One region of the Paenibacillus sp. FSL R7-0179 genome, then DNA from elsewhere that is predicted to be linked to it. Evidence: riboswitches for the same ligand, from Rfam matches in the RefSeq annotation. Region 1 holds a riboswitch; the other holds the start of a gene.
The links. Region 1 has a riboswitch for S-adenosylmethionine ahead of metA (homoserine O-acetyltransferase MetA). Riboswitches for the same ligand answer to the same signal wherever they lie in the genome.
Positions count from the first base shown of each region.

Region 2: it holds a riboswitch for S-adenosylmethionine, as region 1 does, so the genes downstream of both, MKX63_RS10330 (methionine ABC transporter ATP-binding protein) here and metA (homoserine O-acetyltransferase MetA) in region 1, are expected to answer to the same signal.

Region 1 covers NZ_JBBOCC010000002.1:1,114,253-1,121,556, forward strand. The annotation lists gene MKX63_RS21355 (ROK family protein) at 1-541, shown strand, start outside; gene MKX63_RS21360 (HRDC domain-containing protein) at 807-1,823, shown strand; gene corA (magnesium/cobalt transporter CorA) at 1,996-2,931, opposite strand; SAM riboswitch class I at 3,458-3,589, shown strand; gene metA (homoserine O-acetyltransferase MetA) at 3,706-4,623, shown strand; gene MKX63_RS21375 (aminotransferase class I/II-fold pyridoxal phosphate-dependent enzyme) at 4,673-5,839, shown strand; gene mqnC (cyclic dehypoxanthinyl futalosine synthase) at 6,067-7,203, shown strand; gene MKX63_RS21385 (HAD family hydrolase) at 7,300-7,304, opposite strand, start outside.
Region 2 covers NZ_JBBOCC010000001.1:2,313,592-2,320,895, reverse strand. The annotation lists gene MKX63_RS10335 (methionine ABC transporter permease) at 1-613, opposite strand, end outside; gene MKX63_RS10330 (methionine ABC transporter ATP-binding protein) at 613-1,629, opposite strand; SAM riboswitch class I at 1,732-1,867, opposite strand; gene MKX63_RS10325 (Cthe_2314 family HEPN domain-containing protein) at 1,959-2,705, opposite strand; gene MKX63_RS10320 (UbiD family decarboxylase) at 2,732-4,504, opposite strand; gene MKX63_RS10315 (COX15/CtaA family protein) at 4,566-5,501, opposite strand; gene MKX63_RS10310 (thioredoxin family protein) at 5,618-5,962, opposite strand; gene MKX63_RS10305 (putative polysaccharide biosynthesis protein) at 6,077-7,304, opposite strand, start outside.

The DNA.
Region 1 (7,304 bases):
CAGCTGGGGGGCGGCGCAAGGTTTGGATAGCTGCCTCTACATCACTGTGGGCACCGGGATCGGTGCCGGTGCCGTGGTAGGCGGGAAGCTCGTTCACGGGCTGTCCCATCCTGAGATGGGCCATATTCTGGTCCGTCGTCATCCTGAGGACCACTACGAAGGCTTCTGCCCTTATCACGGCGATTGCCTGGAGGGTCTGGCAGCAGGTCCGGCTATCGGCAAGCGCTGGGGTAAGCCTGCGGGCGAGCTGCCGGCGGATCATCCGGCATGGGCGATGGAGGCTCACTATCTGGCTCATGCACTGATGAACTATGTGCTGATCCTCTCGCCGCAGAAGATCGTAATGGGCGGCGGTGTGATGAAGCAGAGCCAGCTCTTCCCGCTGATCCATGCCAAGCTGCAGGAGCTGCTCGGCGGATATGTGCAGCATCCCGCGCTCAATCAAGAGATTGGCAGCTATATTGTGCCTCCGCAGCTTGGAGATAATGCCGGTTTGTCGGGTGCACTGGGTCTGGCCAAGCTGGCTTTGGACCGCAATTAGGATCTGCTGACAAAAAGGCATTGACTGTTACGTAATATATGGTATTCTAGGTTTTAACAGTATAGCATTTAAGAGGAAGCACCTCTTTCACGAATTTCGTGGGAGAGGTGCTTTTTTGCGTTCAAAGATAAGAATTTATATGCTTCGCGCTAAAATTATCCTTATCTTTCTCGCTGAAACGGTACCGCCCTTTTAAAGGACGGCAATGCCGTTTCCACTTGAAATATGTCATGCGTACTGTAAAACGACGAAAGTAGGGATTGATATGCAGATCGTATTTATGAACCGTTTGTGCAGAAGATCAGGTATGGACGGGGAGGTGTTTGCCCAGCTGTGGATTGGAGAGGAAGATGGGCAGTGGCGTCTGGGCTGGCGTGATTTCTCCGGCGAACAGGAGACGGGCGACAGCCTGTGGTATGAAGGCGGATCATGGAATGAGATGCTGTGTGTATACCGTCACGAGCTTGCCGTGAAGATGGGGGATGGCTACCGCCCGCTGATTGACGGGGTATTTCATGACGAGGATAACCTCAGCAGCCGCAGCCAGGAGCAGCTTAAGCTGCAGTATTACAGTGAACAATACGGCAATGAAGCCATCTTCGAGGAGCTGTGCTCCTGGCGTAGAGGGAAGGCCTCAGGCGAACGGAAGGCGCCTTACATCCTGGCCAGTAACCGTCTGCTGCGCATGATCAGCGCATTTCTTCCCCGCACGGAGGAGGAACTGCTGCAGCTTCCGGGTGTAGGTGAAGGCAAAGCCTCACAGTATGGAGCAGACTGGCTCAGTATCACCGCAGCGGCTGAGCGTGAGCATGATTTTCCCCTAGGCTGGGTGAATCATGCCATAGACGAAGAGAGCTTCGTATCCTGGCAATATAAGCAGAAGGAGCTTAAGTACAAGAAGCAGCTGGAGCGGCTGAGACTGCGGCGTGTTCTGTTACAGGGGATCGAAGAGGGGCAGGGGATGGAGCAGCTCAGAGTGCTTAGCGGCGTTTCACGCCGGGAAGTGCTTGAAGTTGTAGAGGAGCTGGAGAAGGATGGCTACTCGGCCGAGAAGCTCATTACCCTGGAGCTGAGCGGGGTGAGCCCCGAAGAACAGAACAGTATTTGGACAGCCTTTGAACTGATCGGCGACAACTTCCTGAAGCCTGTCCTTTACAAAGCTTACGGTGAATCTTTCGTTCCTGCTGAAGGACTCGATCTGTATTACGAACGCCTGCGGCTGATCCGCATCCGTTTCCGGCGTGAACATCCGGCGGCGTTAAGGATGGTCACCCCTCAATAATTATGGAGACTGACGGCCTGCAGCGGCCCCAATCTGCGGTTCTGAAGAGCGGAATTCCTGATCGCCGCAGACGCATTACATACGGGTGACATACCAAAAAGACGAGGGCTCCCCGGGTCCCGGGATAACCGGGTATACGGTGCCTTCGTCCTTCGTATTCGTCCGCCCTGCTTCATAACCATTCCTTCTTACGGAAGATAATGAGCATTCCGCAGCCTAGCGTCACCATCACGGCAATGACGCCATAGTAGCCGTACTCGGTGTGGATCTCCGGGATATTGTCAAAGTTCATGCCGTAGATTCCGGTAATCACGGTCAGCGGCATGAATATGGTGGTAATTGCCGTAAATACACGCATGATTTCATTGGCGCGGTTCGCAATACTTGATTGATAAGCTTCGCGCAAGTTGCCCATGAGATCGCGGTATGTTTCGAAGGTTTCAGAGATCTTGACCGCATTCTCATAGATATCGCTGAAATACTTCTGCAGTTGATCGTCGATCAGGCGGAGATCCTTTTTGTTAAGCGTGTTGATAACTTCCTTCTGCGGGCCGAGCATCTTCTTCAGCCAGAGAATCTCACTGCGTAGCCCTATGATCTCGCTCAGATGCGATTTCTTGGTATGCATAAGGATATCTTCCTCCAGCTTCTCAATCCGCGCTTCAATCCGGTCACCGACCGAGAAGAAGTTGTCGACAACGAGGTCGATCAGCAGATACAGGAAGCGGTCAGGCGTACTGACCTCCTGCTCCCACAGAACGGGCTTCAGGACACGCAGCTCATGGATCTTCTGCTTCGTAACGGTAATAATATAATGTCTGCCAAGGAATACGTTGAGCGCACGGAGGAAAATCTCCTCATCATCGAACCGGATGCTGTTCACCACGATGAAATAATGACTCTCATAAATCTCCAGCTTCGGACGCTGATCCTCTTCACTCAGACAGTCTTCCACAGCCAGATCATGCAGGCCGTATACAGGCTGAAGCTCAACAAGGTCCTCCACATCCGCATCAATCCAGTAGAACCCCTCGGCAGGGGCGGTTAAAGTTTCTTCAATATTGTCAATAGGCGTAAAAACCCCTGCATTCACCAGCCGGATTTTCATCTGATTCACTCCTTATGTCCCTGGTCTTCTCCAGGGGTATGCTAATTTCAGCACACGGAAAAAATCAGCTTGGCCGGTGGTACAATCATGGATGAAGGCCAAAAGACGGTCCGAGAGCATGAAGAAAAAGGGCTCCCGCCGCCGGCAAGCTGATGTTAATCCTGTGTGGTTGTTCATTCTGCACGCATATTCGCGAGCCCGGGTCGCCTTCCATTGTTCTCTCACCTCTTCTTTTCGCCGTTTATTTTGAAATATAAAAATTTATAGGTTTCACACCATAACTAATTTTTATATTTCTCGCTGAAACGGTGCCGTCCTTTAAAAGGACAGCAAAGCCGTTTCCACTTGGTTAAAACACTTGTCTAGTATAACGCCGGGATATGGGTCTTACAAGAGAAATTGTTTTCTGTCATAAGGCCCCTTCAGCATTGTATGGACTTGACGAAAAGGAGGTTCATGATTTAAAGTGAAATTTAAGAAAAAGCATCTTTCGGATGCTTAAGGCTATTCAACTGAATACAGCTAAATCTTATCAAGAGCAGGTGGAGGGACTAGCCCGATGAAACCCGGCAACCGGCGTGTGAGCGCACGGTGCTAATTCTTGCGGAAGCTTTGCAGGGCGTTATTCGTCCGGCGGAAGTTCTCTGGCAGATGAGAGAGGCGCATATGACTGCATGATATGACCTTTCTCGCCCGGGAAAGGTCTTTTTTCGCTACCCTGCCTCAGGTTTAACCACCGAGTGGAACCCTATTTCAGTTAAGGAGTGAACAGCAATGCCTATCAAAATTCCCGACAGTCTGCCGGCCAAAGAAGTGTTATCCGGTGAGAATATTTTTGTAATGGATGAAAGCCAGGCCTTCCATCAGGATATCCGTCCCCTGCGGATCGCCATTCTGAATCTGATGCCTACCAAAGAAACTACTGAGACCCAGCTGCTGCGCCTTATCGGGAATTCCCCGCTTCAGGTGGATGTTGTTCTGCTCCATCCCAGCTCTCACACGTCGAAGAATACTTCGGCTGAGCATTTGAAGAGCTTTTACGTAACCTTTGATGAGATCAGCCACCGCCGGTTCGATGGCCTGATCGTAACGGGCGCTCCCGTAGAACAACTGGAATTTGAGGATGTCAACTACTGGGAAGAGCTGAAAGTGATTTTTGAGTGGAGCAAGCAGAATGTTACCTCGACCATGCACATCTGTTGGGCGGCGCAGGCAGGGCTGTATCATCACTTCGGCGTGCGCAAGGTGAGTCTGCCGGACAAATGCTTTGGAGTGTTTCCGCATACGTTGAGCCATAATAATGTCAAGCTGCTGCGCGGCTTCGATGAAGTGTTCCATGTTCCGCATTCCCGCCATACCGATGTCTCCCGCGAAGATATTGAGCAGAACCCGGAGCTGCAGATTCTGGCAGAATCCGAGGAAGCCGGGGTGTACCTGGTGGCTACGCATGACGGGAAGCAAATTTTTGTCACCGGACATTCGGAATATGATCCCTTCTCGCTGAAATGGGAGTACGACCGGGATATCGCCAAGGGGATGGAGGTTGCCCTGCCGAAGCACTATTATCCCAAGGATGATCCGACGCGTACGCCTCCGGCAGTCTGGCGTGCCCATGCCAACTTATTATTCGCTAATTGGCTCAATTACTATGTATACCAGGAGACTCCTTACGATATCGGGGCATTTATCTAAGAGGTTGACTTATTCTTAATAGAAGTAATTAATTTAGGAGGCAATGGAGATGGATGAGAAACTGAGAATTGAGAGCAGACTGGCACAGATTGGTTCGATGGAGGACCCCGCCACCGGGGCCATTAATTACCCGATTTATCATGCGACGGCTTTCCGTCACCCTAGACTTGGGCAAAGCACGGGCTTTGACTACATCCGCACCAAAAATCCTACCCGCTCTGTTCTCGAAGAAGCGGCAGCGGCCCTGGAATCGGGGGATGCCGGCTTCGCCTGCGCCTCCGGTATGGCTGCACTGACTACGGTGTTCACCTTGTTTGGACAAGGGGACCATCTCATTGTGTCGCTCGACCTGTACGGCGGAACCTACCGGCTGCTGGAACGGATTCTCTCCAAATACGGCATCAGTGCCTCCTATGTAGATACGAACGATCTGGATGGACTGGAGGCGGCCCGCCAGCCGGGCACGAAAGCCGTATTCATTGAGACGCCGACCAACCCGCTGATGATGATTACGGATGTCGAAGCCGTATGTACCTGGGCCCGCCATCACGGGCTGCTTACGATTGTGGATAATACGCTGCTGACTCCATTCTTCCAGCGTCCGCTAGAGCTTGGAGCAGATATCGTGGTTCACAGTGCGACTAAGTATCTGGGCGGGCACAACGATGTGCTGGCGGGGCTGATTGTGACCAAGGGCGCAGAATTGTCGGCTGAAATAGCTGTTCTGCATAACTCTCTGGGAGCGGTTCTCGCACCGAATGACAGCTACCAGCTGATGAAGGGCATGAAGACCCTCGCCCTGCGCATGGAGCGGCATGAGAGCAACGCCCTGGCCATCGCCCGTTATCTGCAGGAGCATCCGGCTATTGCCGAGGTCTTCCACCCGGGCCTGCCGGACCATCCGGGCTATGCTATTCAGAACCGCCAGTCCTCCGGCAACACCGGGATCTTCTCCTTCAAGGTAAAAGAGGCCGGCTATGTGGAGCCGCTGCTCCGCCATATCAAGCTGATCGCCTTCGCCGAGAGTCTGGGCGGTGTTGAATCGCTGATGACCTATCCGGCGATACAGACTCATGCCGATATTCCGGCTGAAATCCGCGATGCTGTAGGCGTGGATGACCGGCTGCTGCGCTTCTCAGTCGGCATAGAGCATGTAGATGATCTGATCGCGGATCTGGGACAGGCACTGGAGGCCGCACGGAGCGAGCTGGAATAAGGCGGTATGCCGGACCTGGCCTGGCATGCGGGATTCGCAGAACGTACAAGCAGCAGTGTCTTCGGGCGCTGCTGTTTAATTTTGCCTGGGACAAGGTCAAATACCGGTCCTGCGCAGCGAAACATTTTTCAAGAACAGCCGATTGTGATACGATGGGAGAACGAGTATATTTACTTCAAATTAAATTTATCTATACTACTTCATAGATTTAGAGGAGGCCGTCAACAGTGAGTGCAGTCGATCTTATACTGGATAAGGCACTGAAGGGTGAGCGTCTTCAACTGGAAGACACGATCACGTTGTTCGAGAGCAATGAAATTGAGAAAATGGGCGCTGCCGCAGATATTATTATGAAGCGCTGGCACCCGGAGCCAGTGGCAACATTCGTCATCGGCCGCAACATTAATTACACCAATGTATGTGATGTATATTGCCGATTCTGCGCCTTTTACCGCAGACCCGGTTCGGAGGAAGGTTATGTGCTTCCCGATGAGACCATCTATCAGAAGATTGCGGAGACCATGAGCGTGAATGGAACCGAGATTCTGATGCAGGGCGGTACGAATCCCAATTTGCCGTTCAGCTATTATACGGATATTCTGCGCGGCATCAAGCAGCGGTTCCCGGAGATTACCATGCATTCCTTCTCACCTGCAGAAATTATGAAAATGGTAGAGGTCTCTGGCCTGCCGTTGGAACAGGTCATGCGTGAGATTCATGCTGCAGGCCTCGATTCCCTGCCCGGCGGCGGCGCAGAGATTCTCGATGACCGTACCCGCCGCAAGATCAGCCGCCTTAAGGGCTCCTGGCGCGAATGGATGGACGTCATGCAGACCGCACACCGTATCGGCATGAATACAACAGCCACGATGGTAATTGGTTTGGGCGAGAGTATGGAAGAACGGGCGCTGCATCTGCTGCGTGTCCGTGAAGCCCAGGACGAATGCATTGCGAACAAATATGATTCTGAAGGCTTCCTGGCGTTCATCTCCTGGACCTTCCAGCCGGATAATACGAACCTGAAGCTGGACCGCCAGACCCCGGAGGAGTACCTGAAGACCGTAGCCATCAGCCGTCTGGTGCTGGACAATATCAAGAACTTCCAGTCCTCCTGGGTAACGATGGGTCCTGAAGTAGGTAAGCTCTCCCTGCAATACGGCTGCAATGACTTCGGCAGCACGATGATCGAGGAGAACGTAGTCTCCTCCGCTGGCGCGACCTACAAGGTCAACATCGAGTCTATCACCCAGCTCATCCGCGAAGCGGGCAAGATTCCGGCGCAGCGCAACACGCGTTATGACATCCTGCGCACCTTCGAGGATGCCAGCGCGAAGATTGACAATGATTTCATAATGCAGAATTAGAATGAAATAAAGAAAACAAAAATAACGGAGTTAAACTACAAATTGTAGTTTTTACTCCGTTATTTTTGTTGCTCAACTGCAATGCTTGTTCCATTTTTATA
Region 2 (7,304 bases), on a different contig from region 1:
GCAGCTGCACCAGAATGACCATCAGCGCTACCGAGATAATCATGACTTCCTTCTCATAACGGTAATATCCATAGCGGATCGCCAGGTCACCCAGACCGCCGCCGCCGATCATACCGGACATCGCAGTATACGAGACAAGGGTCACTACAGTAATGGTTACTCCGGCCAGCAGACCCGGACGGGCCTCCGGCAGCAGCACGCGCATCACGATCTGCCCGGTGGACGCTCCCATGCCCTGCGCTGCTTCAATGATTCCCCGGTCAACCTCCCGCAGTGCCGTCTCCACCAGTCTGGCGAAGAAGGGCGCCGCGCCGATCACCAGTGCCGGGATCGTTCCAAGTACCCCTATCGAGGTTCCCATAATAGTCTTACTTAACGGAATCAGGGCAACCATCAGAATGATAAAAGGAACCGAGCGCAGAATATTCACAATAAAGGATAATACCGAGTAAACCACCCTGATAATAATGTTTTTTGACTTCCCCCATAAATATAACACAATTCCGAGCGGTAAACCAAGGATTATTGTGAATATTCCTGAAATAGCGATCATTTTGAGTGTAGCAATCGTAGCTTCCAGCATTTCTTCCCAATTGATTGTGCTAAAATCCATTACAAAATCACCTCCACATCAAGCCCCTGCGCTACTAACTCACGGAGCGTGTCTTCAACCGCATCGGCAGGTCCTTCGAACCGTACAATCAGCTGCCCGTAAGGAACATCCTTGATCGTAGAGATAGTGCCATGAAGAATGGCGAAGTGGACCCCGGTTCCCTGAACCACCTGGGAGAGCGTGGACCCGTAAGTCTTTTGCCCGAGAAAAGTGATTTTGACAGACTTCGTGAAGCCTGGCTGCACAGCATCAATCGCTTGCCGGAGCGGTCCGTCCGACTGGGTCTCACTGCGGATGAATTCCTTGGTGACCTCATGCTTCGGCTTCAGAAAGACCTCAGCCACTTCACCCTGCTCCACAATGCCGCCGCCATGGATCACGGCAACACGGTCACAGATGCTCTGAATCACATGCATCTCATGGGTGATCAGCACGATGGTCAGATGGAATTTGCTGTTGATGTCCATCAGCAGGCGCAGAATGGAGTCTGTCGTCTGCGGATCAAGCGCCGAGGTCGCCTCATCGCATAACAGAACTTCCGGATCACTCGCCAGCGCCCGGGCAATCCCGACACGCTGCTTCTGTCCGCCGGATAGCTGGGCCGGGTACTTATTCCAGTGCTCCTCCAGTCCGACCAGCGCGAGCAGATCCTTGACCTTGCGTTCAATCTCGTTCCTTCCGGCTCCGATCAGCCGCAGCGGAAAGGCGATATTGTCATAGACTGTAGCCGATGAGAGCAAATTGAAATGCTGAAAAATCATCCCGATCTTGCGCCGCTGCTCCTGCAGCTGTCCCTGGCTAAGCGCTGTCAGCTCCACACCGCCCACCCATACTTCTCCCGCAGTCGGGCGCTCCAGCAGATTAATGCAGCGGATCAGCGTGCTTTTGCCGGCCCCGGAGTGACCGATCACCCCGAAGATTTCACCCTTCTTAATCGACAGGCTCAGCGCAGAGAGTGCAGTTGCCTGCTTACTGCCTTTGCCATACACCTTGGTTATATCCTTCAATTCTATCAACCGCTGCGTCCCCCTTCTGTTCTAGCTTCCATCATTGCAATAAAAAGACCCCTTACGATCCATGCAGATCGCAAGAGGCCCTGTGTGTATAATGACAATGCCTTCTCATCTGCCAAATACCCCGTAACCGGCGGCATTGTAGGAATTAGCACCATGACATTTGGATGCAGCGCTTCGCTGTATTCAAACCGGTTGCCGGGCTTCATCGGGCCTATCCCTCCGCCGCTCTCGATAAGATAAAGTATGAGGTTATATATTCCGTATCCTGTCAGAAGTTAATGTATGCCTTAGTATAGTTCAGTTTCGAGTTTTTTGTCAAAGGTAAGTTTTTACGTACGTTCATGTCCGGATTTCGGGCCTGAGGCCGCTAGTTTCTTGTGCCATTGTTCATTCCCGTACTTGTATGCGGCGGTCAGGGATTGGCATACCATCTCCAGACTCTGCTTTAAATCCTCCAGATGGCTGTCCAGATCCTCCAGACGGATCTTATCATGCAGTCCCTGGTGACGCTGCCAGAGGTCGTCGGTCATCTCCGCGTTCATGTAATGGATCTCGGCATTACGCCGCTTGCGCAGATTCTCCACCGGCTCCCGGTAGGAATTCCTGATCCGCTCCAATTCGTCCGCCAGCGGATGATGCAGGTGAAGCAGCTGAAATTGCCTCAGCACCGTGAAGTAGGAGAAATGCGTCTTCACCTTGCCTGTATTGAGATTGTACAGATTATTGAGCACCGTACCCAGCTTGTCCAGCAGCGAGAAGACACGGATGAAGCCATCCTTGTAGAAATACACATATCTGGCGTACTCCCCCTGCTCGGTGGACGACATATCATCCATATAACCGGCAATCACTGACTTCCGGAAAAAGGCGGCTGCGAACCAGCTCTGCTCCAGCTCATCCAGAGAGGAGATCAGGCCCCGTGTCCAGATTTCCAGCTTGCGGTATTCATGGTCGTGGTCTTCATGTGCCGCCATCTCCTTGCGCAGCATGGAGGCAGCCTTCGCCATGGACTCCATAGCTTCAGCCAGCACACCGCTGTTCACGCGGGGCGGCTCTCCCAGTAATGTCCGCAGCATATTTTGACCCTCCTTAAAGTTCACTTCTACGCTAGAGGAAAATAACGGTTCCAGCCCCGCGCTACCCGCTTTGCAATATCCTCGCTTGGAGCCAGCTCCTCCGGGTATCCCGGCTTCATCCGCGCATCTATAATGATTGGCAGCGTATAGCTGACACTTCCCCGGCGTACCCCGGCCGCCGAATAAATATCATCCGCCGGATTGAAGCGGGTGAATACAGACCACAGGAATGAGGTCTGTGTGCTTACCGCCTCTTCCGCCTGATCAACCAGCACAATCAAAGGCCAGGAGGTCTCCCTTTCCTTGAAGGCAGTAACCAGCCGCTCCGGCAGCTCCGGGTCCTCTTCATAGGATGCACCGGAAACGGCTAAACATCCTCCGCAATAAGGCACAGCGGCGGTGATTGATGGAAGCAGCCCCTCTGTATAGGTCCTCGGCAGCTGACGGACCGGGCTTCCCATGCCCGCCATCACCGCCTTACTGCCATGGTTCAGCTTGCGTCCGGTATAATCCAGCGTATCCATCGAGGTATTGGCAAAGATCGTCAGATCCGTGTGCGGGTTGAAGCGCTCAAGCACCGTTTCCAGCAATTTAGGGAAATCGGTAAGCTCTACCTGAACATTAGTCAGCAGCAGGAATTTGGTTAAGGAGAGCTGGCCTTCCCCTAAGATACGAAACGCAGACACCATATACTCACGCGGATAGCTCTCCCTCACGACCGCTGAGGTCAATGAATGCGAACCGGATTCGGAATAGGACCATAGCGCTTTGACCGAAGGGATCAGCAGAGGATAGGCCGGAGCGAGCAGCCGCTGCAAATAATCCTTCAGATAATAATCCTCCTGGCGCGGCTTGCCGGTGATGGTCGCCGGGTAGATGGCATCCTTGCGGTGCCACATCCGCTGAACATGCATGACTGGGAAATCATGCTGCATGGAATAGTAGCCGGACTGGCTGCCATACGGTCCTTCCGCTCTCCGCTCCAGCGGAGACACACGTCCCCGGATGGAGAATTCGGCCTCGGCCGGAATCCGGTGCCCGCCCAAGGGGTCCTGCACCATGGGAAGCTTGCCGCCCAGCATCAGCGACGCCAGCATCAGCTCCGGAATCCGTTCCGGGACCGGAGCCACTGCCGCAGCAATCAGGGCCGGCGGCCCGCCGATGAAGACAGACACCGGCAGGGTCTCGCCGAGATGCTCTGCCTGCGAGTGATGGAAGCCGCCACCCTTGTGAATCTGCCAGTGGATGCCTGTGGTGCTGTCGTCGTACATCTGAATCCGGTACATTCCGAGGTTATGATCCTTGGGGTTGGTGATATTCTCCGTATAGACCAGAGGAAGCGTGAGGAATGCCCCGCCATCCTTAGGCCAGGCTGTAATCCGGGGCAGCTCCTTCAGCGGATCACTGCTGCTGCAGACGCCGAGCACCGGAGCCTCTCCTTGCGGTACGTTCTTGGTTCCTGCCCTCAGCAGCTCAAGCAGCACCGTCCTCTCCCGCCATAAGCCGGCGGCTGAAGGCGGAATCAGCTGCTCCATCGCCGTTGTCAGCGACTTCAGCAGCTGTTCCGGTCTGGTCCCGAAGGCCTTGTTGACGCGCCGGACTGTGCCGAACAGATTCGTTGCAACCGGGAATGGTGTTCCTTGCACGTTCGTGAACAGCAGAGCCGGGCCTTCCTCCTCGACCACCCGGCGGTGAATTTCGGCAAGCTCCAGATAAGGATCAACAGGCGTATCTATCACTGCCAGATCCTTATCCCTGCGGAGCTGCTCGATCCATTGTCGTAAATTACTGTATCGCACTATAGCGTTCCTCCTCAAACAGGACCTTATGCTTATCCCGTCCACCGTTGCCGTTACCTTATCACTTGCTGCCCTTGCCAGCTCCGCTTAACTGCCAGACCCTTACACTCATATAGCACAGAACCCCGAAGAGCCCGGAGATCAGCACAATATGAGACATTGCAGCAAATATGTACAATTTTTCATTATTCAGTGTGTATACCACAGCCGCTCCACTGAATACCTGCATCAGGCATAGCAGGACTGCCGCTACTCCCAGAGCCCTCAGCTCCGGCAGCTCCTTATACTTCCAGAAGGCCAGATGCCCAAGGATAGCCGTAAGCAGGAACAGAATCGCCGCCGCAATCCGGTGGACGAATACGATCCCTACTCCGCCGCTCATCTCCGGAATCCACTGTCCGTTACACAGCGGCCAGCCGGAGCACCCGCCCTGGGAGCTGGTGTGGCTTACGTAGGCCCCAATGTAGACAACGATATATGAATATACTGCAGTAACCCAGGTTAAGTTGCGGAAGGCAGGGCGGACTTTGGGACTTCCTGTGCTGAGTTCCGCTCCCGGAGAGAACGCCCGCCAAGTCCCAAGCGCCAGCATCAGCGAACCGGCGAAGGCAATCAGCGAGAAGCCCATGTGCAGGGCCATAACCGCAGCCGACTGCGACTTCACAACTGCAAGCGCTCCCATTCCGCCTTGAACGATGACGAATATCAGGGTTAGCAGAGCGTAGGCCAGCAGATCCTTGCGGTGCCTGGCATAACGCCAGAAGGCAACCATGGAAGCCAGTGATAACAGGCCTGCCAGGCCGCTGAACAAGCGGTGGGTATATTCAATCAGAGAGCCGATGGTATAGGCCGGGATCAGCTTCCCGTGGCACAGCGGCCACTCATTCCCGCATTCCAGCCCCGAGCCGGTCTTCGTCACCACAACCCCGCCGAACAACGCCATGAACATAATGAGACAGGTCAGATAGCTGAGCCATTTTAATTGAAGTGTCGTCAATAATATCACCCGTATTGTATAGGAATGAGTATAAAGCAGTATAAATTCTATATTATTTATATTATTAGAAAAAGCACCGCTTCTGCTCAAAATAGGGCGAAAGCGGTGCTGCGTAATTACTTGTGAATGCTGAGATAAACGTCCAGCGCCGTATCCAGAAACTTCTCGATTTCCTCCCGGGACTTGCGGAGCTTGTTCACAAACCGGACCAGTTCCCGTCCATCGGTGTACGCGACAAAGCTTGGAATGCCCAGTATATTCTGTTCCTGGCTGACATCGCCTACGGCATCGACATCCACTTCGACCAGGGTGAGACGCTCTGCATATTTCTGCTGCACATCCGGCATGAACGGATCAATGAATTTGCAATCCACACACCAATCTGCCTTGAAGACTGCCACCGTCAGGCGCGGAGACTGAATTGCCACCTGGAACTGGGCAGGGGAGCTGATTTTGTCCATCAATTGACCATTCCCTTCTATCAGAGAGTTCCACACGAAGCTTGCTCTTTAAGTGAATCAAAATGTAAGGAATAAGTCAAACAATAATGACAAATCAAGACAATAGTCATATCATTATTCACCGGAACGTACACGGGCCGGCTGCAATCTCATCAAAGGACCCAGCACCTTGCGCAGCGGACGGGGATAACCGGCAATTTCCTGGCTGCTGAGGACGCCCAGAATGATCAGGAGAACGAGATACACAACCACAACTGCCGCTCCCACCACCAGACAGGTAATCAGGAAGGCCAGACGGGCTGGCATCAGCTCAGTCAGCAGTAGCCCTGCTTCATTCAAGCCATAGCCAATTCCTGCGGAGGCCAGAACTGCAATGGAGAAGCCTCCCCAGCGTTTGCCAAGAATAGAGAAGGGGACGATTTTTTTGAGCATCCGCAGGTTAAGCATTGTAATCACTATGAAGCATAGCGCCGTAGAGCCGATAATGCCATAGATGCCGAACCACTGGCTGAACAGGAAATTGGAGCCGAACTTCACGAGGATCCCCACAAGCACGTAATACATGGATATCCGCGATTTGCCCATTCCGAGCAGGATCGAGTTAGTGGTCATCATCGTAATCTGGAAAATAGTTCCGAGCGTCAGCATCGCCACAATGCCGCTGCCGTCCAGTGTTTTGAACAGCAGGCCGTTAACGGAATACGCCGCCACGACCAGCGAGAGAACAACCGGTGTTCCGGTCAGAATGGATACCCGCATGGCGAGTGTGACCTGACGCTGCAAGTGCTGTTCATCTTTGCGTGCGAAGGCTGCAGAGATAATCGGAATCAGCGATGCACTTAGGGCGATCGACAATACCGGAGGAATCCCGGCCACACTCTGTGCCCGGCTGCCGAAAATCCCCAGCGTCCACGTCGCTTCCTTCAAGCCGATTTGCCCGCTAAGCAACGGCACAATAAAGGTAGTATCAATGAAGTTCACTACAGGCACCGTAACGGAAGATAAGACAATCGGTATGGATAACTTGAAAATATCCTTATAAATCTTCAGCAGCGGGATACGGGCCTCGTTTGATTCATAAAGTGCGACCTTCTCCTCGCTGCGGCGCAGCTTCATCGCATAATACAGCATCACGCCGAAGGCGCCGATACTGCCGAGCACACTGCCGAAGGATGCGCCTGCCGCCATCCAGGTATTGCTGTAGCCCTGGCGCAGCAGGATGAAGGCAAGCAGAATGGCCGTGGATACCCGTGCAATCTGCTCGACAATCTGTGAGATGCCACCGGCCATCATATTGTTGCGGCCCTGGAAATACCCGCGCATCATCGCGATTGCGGGGAAC